2 linked regions of the Adhaeribacter radiodurans genome follow. The protein of the gene in region 2 interacts with the protein of the main gene of each other region in a pairwise test. Links are inferred from orthologs where the notes say so. Each region holds a gene or a part of one and is shown on either strand. Other genes may lie near its edges.

Evidence for each region.
Region 1: the proteins of eno (region 2) and rpe interact in binary tests that used the Escherichia coli proteins (3 or more experiments, as listed by UniProt). The link is inferred for Adhaeribacter radiodurans from one-to-one orthologs.

The regions. Positions count from the first base shown.
Region 1 is NZ_CP055153.1:2,531,678-2,534,880, reverse strand. The notes cover bases 304-3,172. They hold rpe (ribulose-phosphate 3-epimerase), read right to left. Parts: upstream 2,132-3,172; coding sequence 1,475-2,131; downstream 304-1,474. Other genes in these bases: HUW48_RS10450 (S8 family serine peptidase), read right to left, coding at 2,189-3,172; HUW48_RS10460 (TonB-dependent receptor), read right to left, coding at 304-1,464. Also shown: more of HUW48_RS10460, read right to left, coding at 1-303; more of HUW48_RS10450, read right to left, coding at 3,173-3,203. UniProt on the Escherichia coli protein: Catalyzes the reversible epimerization of D-ribulose 5-phosphate to D-xylulose 5-phosphate.
Region 2 is NZ_CP055153.1:5,128,369-5,131,554, forward strand. What follows is about bases 335-3,186. They hold eno (phosphopyruvate hydratase), read right to left. Parts: upstream 2,474-3,186; coding sequence 1,196-2,473; downstream 335-1,195. Other genes in these bases: HUW48_RS20390 (murein L,D-transpeptidase catalytic domain family protein), read right to left, coding at 335-460; HUW48_RS20395 (FtsB family cell division protein), read right to left, coding at 818-1,120; carA (glutamine-hydrolyzing carbamoyl-phosphate synthase small subunit), read right to left, coding at 2,558-3,186. Outside these bases: more of HUW48_RS20390, read right to left, coding at 1-334. UniProt on the Escherichia coli protein: Catalyzes the reversible conversion of 2-phosphoglycerate (2-PG) into phosphoenolpyruvate (PEP). It is essential for the degradation of carbohydrates via glycolysis.

The sequences.
Region 1 (3,203 bases), 2.6 Mb from region 2 along the record:
GTTAGAAGCAAATTGCTGGTTTACCGTTATATAATCGGCGGAATCCATTAATCTGTATTCCTTTAATTGATCCGTAATATCTTCGCGCGCCGCTTTTATTCCTAATTGCCACTCCTGCCGGTTGGTTGGCTGCCAGGTATACCGGTTTTCTAAAGCAAAAATTTTAGCAGTTAAACTATTCCGGGAATGTTCGAAATCGGTGCCAGCCTCCACATTACGTACTTCTTCGTTCGGGTTCCGGGTTTGTTTATCATCTATTACTTCGTAAAAAGAATAACTCGCCGCTACATCTCGTAATTCCCTCTCACGAGCGATTACAGATGAAGCAGTTATTTCGGTAAAAAACTTTGGGGTAAAGCGATGTATTAAATTCAATCCACCTTGGTACGATTCATACTCCATTCGCTCGTGCCCGTTGTAGTCTATACCTAATTGCACCACCCGGTCCCTGGTGCCAAAGGAAGTTTCCCGGTAAAAAGGTATAACTTCGTATTTATTACGAGCTACACTGGCTAGTATTCCTAAAGTAGTTTTGGGTAATTCTAATGATCGGCGAGATTTACGGGTTAAATCTATTGTAATATAACTTTGAGCATCTGTGAAACTAGGCTGGTAGTTGCCGTTTGTTTCCAGAGAGTTAAAAACTAATTGTGCATTTTTATAACGTACTCCGGCTAAATAAGTAATTCTTTTATCTTTAGAAGCAGCTTCCAGGTGTACCCCTCCACCAATTAATCCGCCATTTACAGAGCCGGCCAGCTTTTTAGGAGTTTTATAAGTAATATTTAATACCGAAGAAAGTTTATCGCCCCATTTAGGTTGCCAACCGCCCGATGAAAATTGCACGTCTCGCACTAAGTCTGGGTTTACGAAGCTAAGCCCTTCTTGCTGCGCGTTACTTACTAAAAATGGCCGGTAAATTTCAATGCCATTTACATAAACTAAATTTTCATCGTAATTACCGCCCCGAACGGAATAAGTTGAAGTAAGTTCGTTATTACTAGATACACCCGGGAGAGTAGCTAAAATTTTATTAAAATCGTTGAATGCAGAAGGCAATTGCTTGGTTATACGCGGATTCAGGCGCATAATACTTACTGCAGAGTTAGCATTAGTAAAATTTTGATCGGTGACAACAATGGTGGAAAGCGCGTTACTTGCCGTTAGAAGCTTTACTTTAATTTCCCGGTTTTCTTTATTTTTTAATCTAAGCTGAATTTCCTGATTCTGATAACTCAAGTAATTTATTACTAAAACTATGTCTTTTTCAGCAGGAACCGTAATCTTAAACATTCCGGCAGCGTTGGTTTGACTTCCGTAGGTCTTTCCTTTTATAATTATACTAGCGTATTCAAGCGGAGCACCGGTTTCATCCATAACCAGGCCCGTAACAGTTGCTTGTTGGGCATAAACTAAAACAGGAAAAAATAACCAGGCCAGCCATAAAACCAGTCTCAGATGCATAAAAAATAAATCAGGAAGCGATATTTTGTAAATTAGCGATGGTCTGTAACGGATCACTCGCTTGAAATACAAAGGACCCGGCCACCAAAACATTTGCCCCCTGTTCTAAAAGTAAGGGTGCTGTTTCTTCGTTTACTCCACCATCTACTTCAATTAGAGCATGCGCGTTTTTTGATTGTATTAACTCGCGCAAAGCAGCCACTTTGGTATAGGTATGCGGAATAAATTTCTGGCCACCAAAGCCCGGATTAACAGACATAATGAGAACTAAATCCACATCATTAATAATGTCTTCGAGCAAAGCAACAGGGGTATGCGGATTTAACGCTACTCCCGCCTTGCAATCTACATTTTTAATCTGTTCAATAACCCGGTGTAAATGCGGGCAAGCTTCATAATGTACCGTAATACTATTGGCTCCGGCTTTTTGAAATTGTTCAATGTACAACTGAGGGTCAGCAATCATTAAATGAACATCCAATGGCTTTCGGGCATGTTTATGAACCGCTTGCAACACTGGTAAACCAAAAGAAATATTAGGCACAAACCGGCCGTCCATTATATCACAATGAATCCAGTCGGCAGCACTTTGGTTAAGTAATTCAATTTCGGTCTGTAAATTAGCAAAATCAGCTGCTAAAATAGAAGGAGCAATAATTGGTTTCATGCAGCAAAGATAGGCACTTTGTTAGTACTACTCGGAGTAATTTAGCTGATAATTCAATCAGAGTTTTAAAAACCGAATTGTTTCGGAGCGGTTCAAGCTAGTAATAACGCATTGATACATACCCGCAGAAAGCCCGGTGATTTCAAAAGTAACGAAAGTACGGTCGGTTTTTATTTTATCGTAATGGTAGGTAAATACGTTTACTTCCTGCCCAATAGCATTAAAAATTTTGATTTCCGTGTTCTGGTCGGCATTTACGGGCACTAATACGGTAAAATGATTATCCTTGACTGGGTTGGGAAACAATTTAAATCCAGTTAGATTTTTTTCAGAATCTTGTTGAGCCAATAACTGGGCTCTTTTAAAATGCGGTATGCCAAAACCTAAACGATTATCGGGCTGTGTAGCTTGCGAACCTGATAATTTCAGATAATCCATTACTTGTAAATTGGTTAACTGCCGGTTGGCTTGCCAAAAACCAGCGACCAAGCCACATATAATGGGGCTAGAAAACGAAGTACCATTGGCACCAATTATTTTTCCGGTTGAATCAATAACTGCTGATTTTAGTCCTTGACCTGCTAATTCGGGTTTAATGCGCCCATCAGAAGCGGGACCAAGCGAACTAAATATGGCCCGGTTCCCTAATGAATCAGTTGCTCCAATACTTAACACCGAATCAGCATCGGCGGGAGCGGTAATATATTGCCAGCCATTGTTTCCTTCGTTGCCGGCGCTTACCACTACCAGCATGCCCGTAGCGGCCGCAAAATCAGCAGCGCGGGTACAAATAGCTTTATCCCCGTTCATATCCTGGTAAGAATAGTTACCACTGGAACCATCAAAAGTATTATAACCTAAAGAGGTTTGGATAATGTCTACTCCAGCGCTATCGGCAAACTCTGCCGCCAATAACCAATTAATTTCTTCGATCTTCTGCTCTCGTTTTACATCTTCCGTAATAAACAACGAATATACTGCCTGAGGAGCCGTGCCCACAAATGTTCCCGGCTGATTTGCTGCCAAGGTAGATAGAACTTCGGTGCCGTGGTTATCTTTCTTAAATACATTG
Region 2 (3,186 bases):
TGTCGAATTGTTCGGCTAAGTTTTCACCGGAGTTCTTACCATGCGCCACCAGTGAGTTAAATAAAACTTTTTTATCCGCCAAATCAATAACCCAAAGTCGTTTTTCGGTAGATGGTTTATTAAAATCAACAACAGTAAGCAACTTTTTATCAGATAGCTGACCTTGCGCTTTCAGGTTTAAATAACCCAATAAAGCATCATTAAAAACATCCAGCGTTAAGCCACTCTTTTCTAAACCAATTTCTTCGTAAAGCTTATAAACATCTACCTGAAAAGCAGCAAATCGTAAAGCTTCGGCGGTTGCGCCCGATATATGCGTATTCTCGGATTTAGTCTTATAACTTCCGGCTGGTAATGGAAAGTGCGCAAAGAAAAAAGGCGCCAAAAAAGGAATAATCCGACGAATTCGACGATTACCCTTCTTTACCTTTCTAATAATATCTTTTTTTTCCTGTTCCATTGCTTTTCTTTTTTGAGAAAAATAGTACCCTTTCAACTAACTTAAACTGCCTTATACGTAAAAAAACATATTAAGACTAATAATCTATAAGTAGCAGGTCGCAAAAATTTGATACTTATTCTCTAAACACTATCCACTTTCTTATAGTTCAGATACGTTTATTACTCAAAATTTCAAGGAAAGCATCGCTATAGCATTTTACTTTATTAACAACAATCATTAAGAACTACTCATTCCGGCCTTAATAATTGCCAAAAAACAGCTTAAATCTTTTGTATTTTCTATAAAATTTTTCTTATAAACAAGAAAGCCCTATTTAAGATAGGGCTTTCTTGTTTACTATACTTAATAAGAATTTTACTTTTGCTTAGGCTTTTTTACTAAAATAAACACCTCTTCGGTAGGCCGTTTCATGTAATATTTTTCCCGGGCGTACTTTTCTAATAGCTCGGGGTTGCTCATCAGTTCGGTACGATCTTTTTGTACTTCGGCTATTTTCTGAACGTAATATTCTTTATCTGCTTCTAAATCATTTAGTTTCTTACTCATCTGATATTGAGTCATAAAATCATTAGAGTCAAAGAACACCATCCATACAAGGAAAGTAACCGTAGAAATAAAATAAAAGCTTCTGATGAATTTTGGCAATCGTATCCGCATACATCAAATATATAAAAAAAAGCAGGACGGTAAAACAAATGCTTACCGTCCTGCTTTAAATAGTGAATTTAGATTTTACATTTTTTTACCGGGAAAATAAGCCATTTCACCCAATTCTTCTTCAATCCGAAGCAGCTGGTTGTATTTTGCCATACGGTCAGAGCGAGAAGCTGAACCTGTTTTAATTTGACCAGTATTCAAAGCAACTGCTAAATCAGCAATGGTATTATCCTCGGTTTCACCGGAACGGTGGCTCATAATACTCTTGTAACCATTTCTGCGGCCTAAGTTAATAGCGTTAATCGTTTCAGTAAGGGTACCTATCTGATTTACTTTAATTAAAATAGCATTCGCAATAGATTCGTCGATACCTCTTTGCAACCGGTTTACATTTGTTACAAAAAGATCGTCGCCTACTAGTTGAGTAGTACTTCCAATAGAATCTGTTAATGCTTTCCAGCCAGCCCAATCATCTTCATCCATTCCATCTTCTATCGAAACTATTGGGTATTTTTTTGTCCAATCTGTCCAATAGCTCACCATTTCCGCTGAAGTTAATTTATCACCAGTTGATTTTTTAAAGTGATACAGACCTGTAGAAGCATCATAGAACTCCGAAGAGGCAGCATCCATGGCAATCATCACTTCATCGCCGGGTTTACGACCAGCCGCTTCAATTGCTTGCAATACAATTTTAATTGCATCTTCGTTAGATTTGATATTTGGAGCAAAACCGCCTTCATCTCCCACGTTAGTAGATAAACCTTGTTTATGTAGTACGTTCTTTAAGTGATGAAATATCTCAGATCCCCATTGCATAGCTTCGCGGAAACTAGATGCACCAACCGGCATTACCATAAACTCTTGAAAATCGATGGAGTTATCCGCATGGCTACCACCGTTCAAAATGTTCATCATAGGTACTGGCAAAGTATTAGCATTTACCCCGCCTACATACCGGTATAACGGCATACCTAAAGCCTCCGCTGCAGCACGAGCAATAGCTAGGGAAACACCTAATATGGCATTCGCCCCTAACTTACCTTTATTAGATGTACCATCTAACTCCAGCATTTTAATATCAAGCAAATTTTGCTCAAATACATTTTCCCCGATTAGCTCCTCGGCAATTATATCATTTACATTGCTTACTGCTTTTAGAACGCCTTTACCCATGTACTGCGATTTATCGCCGTCGCGCAGTTCTACTGCCTCGTGCTTACCAGTAGATGCTCCTGATGGAACTGCTGCGCGGCCCAAAAAGCCATTTTCGGTTACAACATCTACTTCTACAGTAGGGTTACCTCTGGAGTCAAAAATTTGACGGGCCTTAACGCTTGAAATTAAAGTCATCTTTTATAAATAGTTAAAATTTTATGAACTAAGAACAATATGGATGCAATACTACTAATTAAGTCCTAAATAACTTAATAGTAGTTAACCATTTTTAAGCAATTCAATGAAATTATCAAAAAGGTAATTAGAGTCATGGGGTCCTGGTGAAGACTCTGGGTGGTATTGAACGGAAAAAGCCTTTTTCCCTTTAATGCGAATTCCTTCTATGGTACCATCATTCAGATTTATATGCGTAATTTCCACCTGATCGTTGTTTTTAATCGCCTCTCCATCCACCGCAAATCCATGATTTTGGGAAGTAATTTCACATTTTCCAGTAATCAAATTTTTGACCGGATGATTTAATCCTCTATGTCCATTGTGCATTTTATAAGTTGCAATACCATTTGCCTGGGCTAAAACCTGGTGCCCCATACAAATCCCAAATAAAGGCTTATCTCGTTCTAGTATCCGATTAACACTCTCTACGGCTTGAGTAGTTGCCGCCGGATCTCCCGGCCCGTTCGAAATAAAATATCCATCTGGTTTCCACTCCTCCATTTCATCGAAAGAGGTATCAAAAGGAAATACTTTACACTCACATCCTCGGCTTACTAAATTTTGAATGATATTCTTTTTTACCCCAAGATCAAGAATAGCTACTCTAAATTCAGGATTTTCCGGTTTCATAACATACTCATCACGCGTACTAACTTGGGAGGCCAATTCTA